DNA from 3 places in the Pseudomonas sp. Q12-87 genome. Region 1 is predicted to be linked to each of the others. Evidence: predicted binding sites of a transcription regulator. Region 1 holds the regulator's gene; each other region holds the start of a gene.
The links. Region 1 encodes FliA, which starts transcription of late flagellar genes. Its sites were predicted from a motif close to CTAAAGTTTNNNNNNNNNNNGCCGNTAA; they were not measured.

Region 2: AD663_RS27095 (methyl-accepting chemotaxis protein) is a predicted target of FliA. The motif match lies at 2,377-2,404, and genes of this name have one in related genera.
Region 3: AD663_RS09040 (methyl-accepting chemotaxis protein) is a predicted target of FliA. The motif match lies at 1,889-1,916, and genes of this name have one in related genera.

What each region holds. Positions count from the first base shown of each region.
Region 1 is NZ_LHVI01000024.1:183,668-187,924, forward strand. Features, by position in the region: gene AD663_RS19170 (protein phosphatase CheZ) at 1-720, opposite strand, end outside; gene AD663_RS19175 (chemotaxis response regulator CheY) at 739-1,110, opposite strand; gene fliA (RNA polymerase sigma factor FliA) at 1,274-2,017, opposite strand; gene fleN (flagellar synthesis regulator FleN) at 2,014-2,844, opposite strand; gene flhF (flagellar biosynthesis protein FlhF) at 2,961-4,257, opposite strand, start outside.
Region 2 is NZ_LHVI01000037.1:17,403-21,659, reverse strand. Features, by position in the region: gene AD663_RS27110 (Crp/Fnr family transcriptional regulator) at 1-42, shown strand, start outside; gene AD663_RS27105 (AraC family transcriptional regulator) at 155-1,159, opposite strand; gene AD663_RS27100 (fatty acid desaturase) at 1,260-2,333, shown strand; gene AD663_RS27095 (methyl-accepting chemotaxis protein) at 2,514-4,257, shown strand, end outside.
Region 3 is NZ_LHVI01000013.1:242,000-246,256, forward strand. Features, by position in the region: gene AD663_RS09040 (methyl-accepting chemotaxis protein) at 1-1,786, opposite strand, end outside; gene AD663_RS09045 (GlxA family transcriptional regulator) at 2,036-3,079, shown strand; gene AD663_RS09050 (hypothetical protein) at 3,149-3,562, opposite strand; gene AD663_RS09055 (YbfB/YjiJ family MFS transporter) at 3,763-4,257, opposite strand, start outside.

The sequences.
Region 1 (4,257 bases):
ATCGGCATGAATCTGCGGACCTTCACCCTGAGAGAGATGTTTTTGTGGATCTTTTTCAGCAAGTATCGCTTCACGGTCGTGTTCGATGCCTGCAAAGCGGTCGACCTGGCTGGCCATCAACACCAGTTTGAGCAGATTGCTTTCCACTTCGGTGACCAGTTGGGTCACACGCTTGATTACCTGGCCTGTCAGGTCCTGATAGTCCTGGGCCAGCAGAATGTCATTGAGGTTGCTCGCCACCGCACGGTTCTCGGTGCTGCTGCGCGTCAGGAAACCGTCGACTCGACGGGCCAGTTCGCGAAACTCCTCGGCACCCACTTCGCGGCGCATGAAGCGGCCCCAGTCGGTGCTCAGGGCCTGGGCTTCTTCGCTCAGTCCATTGACCAACGGGGTAGCGCTTTCCACCAGGTCCATGGTGCGGTTGGCCGCGGCCTCGGTGAGCTTGACCACATAACCCAGGCGCTCGGTGGCGTCAGTGATCTGCGAGACTTCCTCGGCCTGCGGCATGTGCGGGTCGATCTGGAAATTGACGATCGCACTGTGCAGTTCACGGGTGAGCTTGCCGACTTCCTGGTACAGACCACGATCGCGGGTCTGGTTGAGCTCATGAATCATTTGAACCGCATCACCGAAGCGGCCCTTTTCAAGGCTGTCGACCAGTTCGCGGGCATGTTTTTTCAGGGTCGATTCGAAATCGCCCATTGAAGATTCGTTATCCATAGCTCCCCCGTGGCGCCGTTAACCGATGCGTTCAAAGATTTTTTCGATCTTCTCTTTCAACGCCTGGGCCGTGAAGGGTTTGACCACGTAGCCGTTCACACCGGCCTGGGCCGCTTCGATGATCTGCTCGCGCTTGGCTTCGGCGGTGACCATCAGCACCGGGAGGTGCTTGAGTTTTTCATCGGCGCGCACGTGGCGCAGCAAGTCGATACCGGTCATGCCGGGCATGTTCCAGTCAGTCACCAGAAAGTCGATGCTCCCGCTGTTGAGGACCGGGATGGCAGTAGTGCCATCGTCGGCCTCGACCGTGTTGGTGAACCCAAGGTCACGCAACAGGTTCTTAATGATCCGCCGCATCGTTGAGAAGTCATCAACGATGAGGATTTTCATGTTCTTGTCCAATTCGACCTCCAAGCAGTCTTAAACGCGTCCAGCACCTGAACGCGCCATTTCAATCAATCCGGCACAACACTCGACAACGGTACGGAGCACAACGAATGACGACTGGTACGGCGCACGCCATACCTGTCTTGCCATGTCTCCACACTGCCTGTCAGCGCGCTCGCCACTCCCCCAAACGCCCCCGCAAACGGGCCGCGCACTGGCTGTGTAACTGGCTGACCCGCGATTCGCTGACCCCCAGGACTTCACCGATTTCCTTGAGGTTCAGCTCTTCGTCGTAGTACAGCGCCAAGACCAGTCGCTCACGCTCCGGCAAATTGGCAATCGCATCCGCCAGCGCGCTCTGGAAACGCTCATCTTCCAGGTCACGCGACGGCTCCATGTGAGCACTCGCGCCGTCCTCGTGCAGTCCTTCGTGTTCGCCGTCCTGCAACAGGTCGTCGAAACTGAACAGGCGACTGCCCAAGGTATCGTTCAAAATCCCGTAATAATCATCGAGACTTAACTGGAGTTCGGCCGCAACCTCGTGATCTTTAGCGTCACGCCCGGTTTTAGCTTCAATTGCACGAATGGCATCACTGACCATGCGGGTATTGCGATGCACCGAACGCGGTGCCCAATCACCCTTGCGGACTTCATCGAGCATTGCGCCGCGAATGCGGATACCGGCATAGGTCTCGAAACTGGCACCCTTGCTCGCGTCATATTTGTTCGACACTTCAAGCAAACCGATCATGCCCGCCTGGATCAAGTCCTCGACCTGGACACTGGCCGGCAACCGGGCCAGCAAGTGATAGGCGATGCGCTTGACCAGGGGCGCGTAACGCTCGATCAGTTCGTATTGGGCGTCCCGTGCCGATTTCTTGTAGAGATGGTTGTAACCGCTGGCTGTCATAACACGGGCCCTGCTGTTTGTTGCACGAGACGCTCGACGAAAAATTCCAGATGCCCGCGTGGGTTGGCCGGCAGTGGCCAGGTATCGACCTTCTGGGCGATTGCCTTGAACGCCAGCGCGCATTTGGAACGTGGAAAGGCTTCATAGACGGCACGTTGCTTCTGGACAGCCTTACGTACGCTTTCGTCGTAAGGCACGGCGCCGACGTATTGTAGGGCGACGTCCAGGAAGCGATCCGTGACCTTTGTCAACTTGGCGAACAGGTTGCGTCCTTCCTGAGGGCTCTGGGCCATGTTGGCCAGGACACGGAAGCGGTTCATGCCGTAGTCGCGGTTCAATAACTTGATCAGGGCATAGGCGTCGGTGATGGACGTCGGCTCGTCGCAGACCACCAGCAATACCTCCTGGGCGGCGCGGACGAAACTGACGACCGAGTCGCCGATGCCGGCTGCGGTGTCGATCACCAGCACATCGAGGTTGTCCCCGATGTCGCTGAAGGCCTGGATCAGGCCCGCGTGCTGGGCCGGGGTCAGGTGAACCATGCTCTGGGTGCCGGAGGCTGCCGGCACGATGCGAATCCCGCCGGGCCCTTGCAAGAGCACATCGCGAAGTTCGCAACGGCCTTCGATGACGTCCGCCAGGGTGCGCTTGGGTGTGAGCCCCAGCAGCACGTCGACGTTCGCCAGGCCCAGGTCGGCGTCCAGCAGCATGACCCGTCGGCCAAGCTCTGCCAGAGCCAGGGACAAGTTCACTGACACGTTAGTCTTCCCGACGCCACCTTTGCCGCCGGTCACCGCGATCACCTGTACGGGATGCATGCTGCCCATGTTCGTTCTTTACCTTGTCTTACTTAGACGGAGGCCACATTACTGGCTGCGCGTTCACATACGGAACAATGCATGGCAGACCATCGATGTAGGTACAAAAAATATTCATGATTACCTCAGCCGACCTGCTTGGTCGGGCTGTGGTAGATATCAGCGAACATGTCAGCCATGGCTTCTTCGCTGGGTTCTTCCTGCATTTGCACACTCACGGCACGGCTGACCAGTTGATGACGGCGCGGCAGATGCAAATCATCCGGGATCCGCGGCCCGTCGGTCAGGTAAGCCACCGGCAGTTCATGGCCGATCGCCAGGCTCAACACCTCGCCCAGGCTTGCCGTTTCATCCAGCTTAGTCAGGATGCAGCCGGCCAGCCCGCAGCGCTTGTAGCTGTGGTATGCGGCGGTTAGAACCTGTTTCTGGCTGGTGGTTGCCAACACGAGATAATTTTTCGACTTGATACCACGCCCGGCCAGGCTTTCAAGCTGCATGCGCAGGGCCGGATCGCTGGCTTGCAGGCCGGCGGTATCGATCAGCACGACGCGCTTGCGCAGCAATGGCTCCAGCGCCTGGGCCAGGGATTGGCCCGGATCCACATGGGTCACCGACACATTGAGGATCCGGCCCAGGGTCTTGAGTTGCTCCTGGGCACCGATGCGGAAACTGTCCATGCTCACCAGGGCGATGCTCTGGGCGCCGTACTTGAGAACATAACGGGCGGCGAGCTTGGCCAAGGTGGTGGTCTTGCCCATGCCGGCAGGACCGACCATGGCAATCACACCGCCCTCTTCCAGCGGCTCGACTTCCGGTGTGGCAATCATGCGTGCCAGGTGCGCCAGCAACATGCGCCAGGCCTGGCGAGGCTCTTCGATGCCGTTGATCAGCGCCAGCAGGTCCCGGGACAACGGGCCGGACAGGCCGATGCGTTGCAGGCGACGCCACAGGTTGGCCTGGGCCGGACGGCTGCCTTGCAGCTGGTTCCAGGCCAGGGAGCCCAATTGAACTTCCATCAGTTCACGCAGGCTGTTGAGTTCGAAGCGCATCGAGTCCAGGGCACGCGGGTCGACACCACGGGCTGGCGCGGCCTGGGCCGGTGCAGCGCGACGCGGTTCGGCCGGGGCCGGTTCGATGAGTGGTTCAGCTGCGGTCAGCGGCAGGCCGGCGGTGAGCGGCTGGCCAGCGAACAATTGACGATTGGTGCCGGCAGCCTCGCCTTCACTGCTGCGCAGGCTCAATTCGGCCTGGGCGCTGGCGATGCGCGACTGGGTCTTGCGCAGCTCGTCCTCGAGTTCCATGTTCGGAACCCGCGGGGCCAGCGCCGACAATTTGTAATCCAGAGCCGCCGTCAGCTCGACACCGCCAGCGATCCGGCGATTGCCGATGATGGCTGCTTCAGCGCCCAGCTCGTCACGAACC
Region 2 (4,257 bases), on a different contig from region 1:
ATCCTGGATATCGAGCGGCTGCGAACCTTGACCACAATCTGAAACCGACCTGAACCCTGTGGGAGCGAGTGTTGCCGCAGATAGCGCGGTCACACCGCTCCCAATGTGGGAGCGAGCTTGCTCGCGAAGAGGCCCGCATAGCCGCCGCAGGTCCTTAACCCAACCCATCCCGAAACTGCCCCGGGGTCATTCCGGTCCAGCGCTTGAATGCGCGGCTGAAGCTGCTGGTATCGGCAAACCCCAGTAGATAACTGACTTCGCTCAGCGAGCATTGCGGGTCACGCAGGTGCAGCAGCGCGAGGTTTTCCCGGCATTCATTGAGCAGCGCGTCGAAGCGGCAGCCTTCGTCGGCGAGGTGCCGCTGCAGGCTGCGCAGGCTCAGGTGCATGGCTTGGGCGATGCGCTCGGCGCTGGGTTCGCCTTCGGGCAGTTGAGCCTCGATGGCGGCTCGTACCTTGCGCTCCCATGTCAGCGGTTGGAGCTGCGCGAGGGTGCGCTTGAGCACCGTTTCGTTGTGTTCGGCCAGCTCCGGGTTGGCGTCGTCCAAGTGACTGTCGAAATCCGTGAGGTCAAACTCCAGGCAGTCCTGCCCGGCGCTGAAATACACCGGCGAGCGGAACACTTTGTGCCAGGGGCTTGGGTCAGACGGTTCCGGGCGTCGCAGGTATACGGCCAGCGGTGCGTAGTCGCGACCCAGCCGGTTGCGACAGGTGCGCACGTAAATTGCCGCGAATGCATCGATGGCTTCGAAGGCCGGCGCCGGACGGCCCACAGGTACATCCAGGCTGAAGCGGTAGCGATCTTCGCCGCGGCTCAGTTGCAGCGTCAGCGCATCGCTGACCACCGGGTGGTAACGCACGATGCGTTCGAACACTTCGCGAAGGCTGCCGCTGGCGACCAAGGCATAACCCAGCGCGTGAAAGGTGGTGGGGCTGACGAAGCGCGACACCCGCAAGCCGATAGCCGCATCGCCACTGGCCTGCACCGCCAATGTCCACAGGCGCGTGGTGGCCGACAGCGGGTAGCGGGCGTTCGGGTCGTCCATCCACTGCGGATCGAGGCCGGCCTCGACGCACAGGGCATGGCTGTCCAGGCCCAGCGCATCGAGCTGTTTGCGCAGGGCGCGGGTCCAGCTGGCGAGGGAAGTCGGTTCAGTCATGACGATTGGCGCTTGCGGTCAACAGGTTGGCGTTTACGGCTACCACCCCATGGGACAACGCCCGGCAGGATGAGCACATCTCTAACAGAGGATGTAAGCCATGCACGGCACTTGCGCAAGCCCCGAGCGATTGAATGCACAACAGCGATCCGCCCATATTCGCCAAGTGGTATTGGCGCAAGGCGAAGAACTGCGCCAGCGCTATCCGATCTTGCGCCACCAGGATGCGCTGGGCGCGGGCATCCTGGCGTTCGCCCTGGCCGGGATGTTCGGTTCGGCATGGCTGTATATCAACGGTGACATGCCCGGGTGGGCGTGCCTGCTGCTCAACGCTTTTTTCGCGTCCCTGACCCACGAGCTGGAACACGACCTGATCCACAGTATGTATTTTCGCAAGCAACGCCTGCCCCACAACCTGATGATGGGCCTGGTCTGGCTGGCGCGGCCGAGCACCATCAATCCGTGGATCCGTCGCCATTTGCACCTCAACCATCACAAGGTGTCCGGCAGCGAAGCCGACATGGAGGAGCGAGCCATCACCAACGGCGAACCCTGGGGGCCGGCGCGGTTGCTGATGGTCGGCGACAACGTCATGTCCGCGTTCATTCGCCTGTTGCGGGCCAAGACCTGGGCCCACAAGCGCAGCATCCTCAAGCGCACGCTGAAGGTGTACTTCCCGCTGGCGCTGCTGCATTGGGGCGCCTGGTATGTGTTCCTCGGTTTCCACGGGGCGAACGGCGTCGCGAGCCTACTGGGTACGTCGATCGACTGGTCGGCGAGCACGCTGTCCATGATGCAGATGATCGATATCGCGGCGGTGGTGATCATCGGGCCGAATGTTTTACGCACCTTTTGCCTGCACTTCATCAGCTCGAACATGCATTACTACGGCGACATCGAGCCGGGCAATGTCATCCAGCAAACCCAGGTGCTCAACCCTTGGTGGTTGTGGCCGTTGCAGGCGTTCTGCTTCAACTTCGGCAGCAGCCACGGGATTCATCATTTCGTGGTGAAGGAGCCGTTCTATATTCGCCAATTGACGGTGCCGGTGGCGCACAAAGTGATGCGGGAGATGGGCGTGCGGTTCAATGATTTTGGCACCTTTGCCCGGGCGAATCGGTTCGTGCGCCAAGAAGAGAGGGTGCGCGATAGGGGGGATACGGTAAGGGGTTGAGAAAGCTGCTGGGGGACCCCTCGTCGACTTGTCCTACAAAATGCTCATTTTTTTTGGGGACTGGCCGACAGAGTGGTAAGCGTGCACCAAAGTGGAGCAGACCTCGCGTCTCGCCCGCGCTGCTACATGGAATGTTGCAACCGGAATGCACCCCCACTCCCTGCATAAGAAGTCCCGTCGATGAATCTAAAATTCAGTCATAAAATCCTTCTGGCCGCCTCTGGTGTGGTGGTTTTGGCTTTCGCCTTGTTTACGCTCTACAACGACTACCTGCAGCGCAACACCATTGCTCGCAGCCTCGAGTCGTCGATTGAACAGTCCGGCGACCTGACGGCCAGTAGCGTCCAGAACTGGATGAGTGGCCGGATATTGGTGCTGGAAAACCTTGCGCAGAACATCGCGCACCAGGGCTCCGGTGCCGATCTGCCGGGGCTGGTCGACCAGCCGGCGTTGACGTCGAATTTCCAGTTCACTTACGTGGGCCAGGCCAATGGGGTCTTCACTCAGCGCCCTGACGCGAAAATGCCCGACGGCTATGACCCACGCCAGCGTCCTTGGTACAAGCAGGCGGTCAGTGCCGATAAAACCATGCTGACCCCGCCTTACTCGGCAGCAGTCGGTGGCCTGGTCGTGACCATCGCCCTGCCGGTGAAGCACAACGGGGAATTGCTGGGTGTGGTGGGCGGTGACCTGAGCCTGGAGACCCTGGTGAAAATCATCAACTCCGTGGACTTCGGTGGTATTGGCCATGCGTTCCTGGTCAGCGGCGACGGTCAGGTGATTGTCAGCCCGGACAAAGACCAAGTGATGAAAAACCTCAAGGACATCTATCCTGGAACGCCGGTACGCATTGGCAAAGGCATCCAGGAGGTCGAGCTGAACGGGCAGGACCGCATTCTTTCCTTCACCCCGGTCACTGGCTTGCCGAACGCTGAGTGGCACATCGGCCTGTCGATCGACAAGGACAAGGCCTACGCGCCGCTGAGCCAGTTCCGCACGTCTGCGCTGATTGCCATGTTTGTCGCGGTCGCCGCCATTGCGTTGCTGCTGAGCTTGTTGATCCAAGTGCTGATGCGTCCGTTGACCACCATGGGCCGTGCCATGCAGGACATTGCCCAAGGTGAAGGCGACCTGACCCGTCGCCTGGTCGTGCAGGGCAAGGACGAGTTCGCTGTGTTGGGTGGTTCGTTCAACCAGTTCGTAGAGCGGATTCACGCGTCGATTTCGGAAGTGTCTTCCGCTACCCGCCAAGTGCATGACCTTTCGCAGCGGGTGATGAGCTCGTCCAACGCTTCGCTGGTTGGCTCCGATGAACAGAGTGCTCGCACCAACAGCGTCGCCGCGGCGATCAACCAATTGGGCGCTGCTACCCAGGAAATCGCCCGCAATGCCGCCGATGCTTCGCAACATGCCAGCGGCGCCAGCGAGCAGGCCGATGATGGTCGCCAGGTGGTGGAAAAAACCATCCAGGCCATGACCGAGTTGTCGCAGAAAATCAGTCTTTCGTGCACTCAGATCGAAACCCTGAATGCCAGCACCGATAACATCGGGCACATTCTGGATGTGATCAAGGGCATCTCCCAGCAAACCAACCTGCTGGCCCTCAACGCGGCCATCGAAGCGGCCCGTGCTGGGGAAGCAGGACGCGGTTTTGCGGTGGTGGCCGATGAAGTGCGCAACCTGGCGCATCGCACCCAGGAATCGGCGGAAGAAATCCACAAGATGATTACCTCGCTCCAGGTCGGCTCCCGTGAAGCGGTGACCACGATGAACGCCAGCCAGACCTCCAGCGAAGAAAGCGTGGAAGTCGCCAACCAGGCCGGCTTGCGATTGGTCAGCGTGACCCAGCGCATCGGCGAGATCGACGGCATGAACCAGTCGGTGGCTGCCGCAACCGAAGAACAGACCGCCGTGGTGGAAACCC
Region 3 (4,257 bases), on a different contig from region 1:
GCTCCTCGGCGGCCGTGGCGATCTGGGTGTTCTGGTCGCGAATCGAGTCCACCGAATGGCGGATCTTGTCGAAACTGTCCCGGGCTTGTTGGATGCGCTCGACGCTGGTTTGCGACACCTGCAGGCTGCCTTGCATCTGCAGCGTGACTTCCTGGGTGCGCCGCGCGAGGTTGCCGAGCAGGCTATCGATCTCGCCAGTGGAGTCGGCGGTACGCCGTGCCAGGGCGCGCACTTCGTCGGCTACCACGGCAAACCCACGACCCTGGTCACCGGCGCGCGCGGCTTCGATGGCGGCGTTGAGGGCGAGCAGGTTGGTCTGTTCGGCAATCGAGCGGATGGTGTCGAGGATGGTGTTGATGTTCTTGCTGTCCTGTTCGAGCGCCTGCATGGTTTGGGTGGACTTTTGCAGGTCGTCGCTCAGTTTCAACACGCTGCCAGTGGCTTCCCCGATGTGCTGCTGGCCGGTGTGCACGTCGCGGTAGCCCTCGTCGGCACTGGTGGCGGCCTGGCTGCAGGAACGGGCCACTTCGTTGGCGGTGGCGACCATTTCGTTGAAAGCGGTGCTCACCAACTCCACGGCCTGGCGCTGGCGCCCGGCGGCTTCGTTCATGTTCTGGGCGACTTCGCTGGTGTCCGCCGCAGCATTTTGCAGGTCGGAAGAGGCGCTGCCGATGCGCTGCACCAGTTGCGCGATCATGCCCAGGAATTGGTTGAACCAGCTGGCCAGGGTTGCTGTTTCGTCCTTGCCCTGCACCGTGAGTTTGCGGGTGAGGTCACCTTCACCTTCGGCGATCTCCTGCAGGCCGTTGGCAACGCCGCGAATCGGCCGGACGATCACGCTGGCGAAACTCGCACCGACGATGGCGAAGACCACGGCGAGGGCGGCGGCAATGACCGCGATCAGCCACGTCAGGCTCGACGCCTCGGCCATCACTTCGTCACGCTTGATCAGGCCGATGAAGCGCCAGCCCAGGCCTTTGGAGCTGACCACGTTGGCCATGTAGGGCACACCGTCGATTTCGATCTGGGTCACGCCATCGCTGCTTTTGGCCAGCTCGGCATAGTTGGGGCCCAGGTCGGCCAGCGGCTTGAAGTTGTGCTTGGCATCGGCGGCGTCTACCAGGACGTTGCCGTTGGCTTCCACCAGCATCAGATAGCCGCTGTCGCCCAGCTTGATGTTCTTGACCAGTTCGGTGAGTTGCTTGAGCGACACGTCCAGGCCAACGACGCCCACCAGTTTGCCGGCGGCGTCGGAGACCGTATGGACGATACCAATCAAGGAAACATCATCCGGCGCCCAATAATAGGCGTCGGTGCGCACGTTAGTGCCCGGGGCGGCGATAGCGGCCTTGTACCAGGGGCGCACGCGTGGATCGTAGTTGGAGATCTTCGGATCATCCGGCCAACTGGCGTAGCCACCATCCGCCAGGCCCACGGAAAGGTAGGCGGTAGTCGGGTGGCTCTTGGCGAATCTGTCGAAGATTTCCAGGAGCTGTTTGTTGTTCTCGGGCAAGGGGATCTGTGCCGCGTCTGCACCGGAATAGTTTTTCAGGTCCTTGGCTGCGACGATCCGTGGATCCTTGGCGAAAAACTCGACGTTCTGGCTGATGCCGTCGAAGAACTGCTTCATGCCATTGTCGATCTGGCGAATCTCGCGGCCGCTGCTGTCCAGGAAGTTGGTTTTCGCGGCGTCGCGCAGGTTCAAGACAACCAGCACCGCCACCAGGACGACCGGAAGGCAGGCGATGGCCGCGAACGCCCATGTCAGCTTCTGTTTGATATTCATGACTTCTCCCGCGGATATTTTTTTAAGTGTTGGAACGGCGGAAACATCAGCGGTGAGCGTTACGTGTTGGGTAAAGGGAACGCGCCCATGCCTACCTATAGCGTATCGACCAAGGTCGTATGGACTTGAGCGGCAGCCGGTTACCCAGGAGCGACCTGGTCACAGCGAAGCGATTGCAGGCAATGTCGCTTATCTGGAAGATGGCGCCGATGCAGGTCCGGATCATCTTTTGTGTGTCAACGAGGCCCCATGCCAAGCGCATTCGAAAGCGTACTCAAAAACAAGAACATGGCTTATCGCCCCGTTGGATCGCCCGCTGCCAGCCAGGCGCCCACCCGCGTTGCGTTTGTATTGATGGACAATTTCTCGATGATGTCCTTTACCGGTGCGGTGGATGCGCTGGTGACCGCCAACCTGATGGGCGACATGCCTCTCTACGAGGTGCTGACCGTGGGGGTTTCGGGAGGGCAGGTGACCAGTGACCTGGGCATTGTCATCTCCACCGACATCGAGTTGGCACAGATGCCGGAAGACCTGGATGTGCTGATCGTCGCCGGGGGCTTTCGCGTGAAGTTGCAAGGCCACGCCTTGTTGCGGCGCAAACTGCGGGTCAATGCTGCGTCGGGAGCGATAATGGGCGGGCTGTGGAACGGGGTGTTCTTTATCGCCGATGCCAATCTGCTCGATGGCTTCGAATGCGCTGTTCACCCGGAAAGTCGCGCCATGATGGCGGAGGTCTTCCCCCTCGTGAAGGTTTCCAACCGCGCCTATGTCCTGGACCGGGGCCGAGTCAGCTGTGCGGGTGCCAACAGTTCGCTGCGCATGATGTTGCAGTTGATTCGCCAGACCGGGGGAGCGGCGCTGGTGGGAGCCATCGAGGAAATTCTGCGCTGTGACGAGTCCGGCGATGACGCGACGGATTTGCCGCCGGTCTTCGTCGAGACAGACCCGACACTGCCGGAAAGCCTCAAGCTGGCGCTGGAACTGATGTGGCAAAACATCGAGGAGCCGTTGACCGTCGATGAGCTGGCTGCCTGCGTCAAGATCTCCAAGCGACAGCTGGAACGACGATTCTGCAGTTTTCTCGGGGCGACACCCACCCGTTATTACCTGGAGTTGCGCCTGACCCGTGCCCGCCAGCTCATCCAGCAGACCAATCGCTCCGTAACCGAAATCGCCGTGGCGACGGGCTTCGTCAGCTCGCCACACTTCCAACGACGTTTCCGGGATTTTTTCGGGGTTCCACCGGGCAGTTATCGGACCAAGTTCGCCCGCAAGCAGGCTCCTCTGTAACCCGTTGCCAGGGCTTGGACGACGGCGATGCCGCCTGGCGCTGCGGGATCAAGCTCGTGCGCGATCAGGTCAGGTGTTGTCGCCGTCTTGGATCTCGGCGGGCTGTGCTTCGACTTTCGAGGCGGTCTGGGATGCGGTCATGGTCGTGCCAGTGCACAGCACCTTACCCACTTCGGCGGCTATCGAGCCGTCGATGATTCGGCCCTCCATCTGATCGAATTGAGCTTTTTCCAGCGCCGCGAGGCTGCTGTACATGCCCATGTGACGTACGTTCTGGCTGGCGCAGTCGAGTTCCAGCTTCGTATAGTTGGTGAAGTAGACACCTGATCGCTGTACGGTGGCCTGGATGACGGTGCCGCTGTCGATAAACGAGACGATGGAATACTTGGCGTCCGAATCGTCGTAGAGGTAGTTGATTTTTTGAACGTCCGCAGTCGCCGCGCAGGCAACGGACAATAACGCCAAAGAAATAATGGTTTTCATGCTTTCTTCCATGAAATAAGCAAGTCAGAGAGGGTGATGGCAAAGTGCTAATATTTTGCCTTCACTTGCACTTCAGATCAATTGCGTTAGGTCGCAAAAAACGCCATTGGTCAGGATTCTGGTCATTTGGGGAACTTTATAGATCGGTCTGTCCGATAGCAACAAATGAGCGCATCCCAATTGGGGATGCGCTGGCCAGATCAGGAATATCGACGTTTTTTCAGCCCAGGCATGAGGTCAAGCACCAAGGCAAACGCTATCGCGCCGGCGGCAATCAGGAACAGCGCCGCATGATGGCCGCCGCTGGCATTGAACAGCGCCGAATAGGCGAATCCGGCAAGCGCCTGGAATGTCGCGAACGAAACGGTGGCCCGGCTCCAGGCGACCTGTTGGCGATGAGCGTCAGGCACCAGTTCATGCATGCGGGCCAGGGCCAGGGGCACGATGCCCGGTGGAAACGAACCGATGATCACCGCCAGCAACGCCAACGCCAGGAACGTATGGGAGATCGCCAGCAGGCCGAGGGCAATCGCCTGCACGGCCAATACCAGGCGAATGCTCCTGCGCGCGCCGAGATGGTCGGCCAAGAAGCCATGGCTCACCGGCCCGATAATCGCGCCAAGGCCGTACATGACCCAGACCAGCGCCCCGACGTGCGCACCGGCACCGAGGCCACGGGCTACATAGTCCACCAG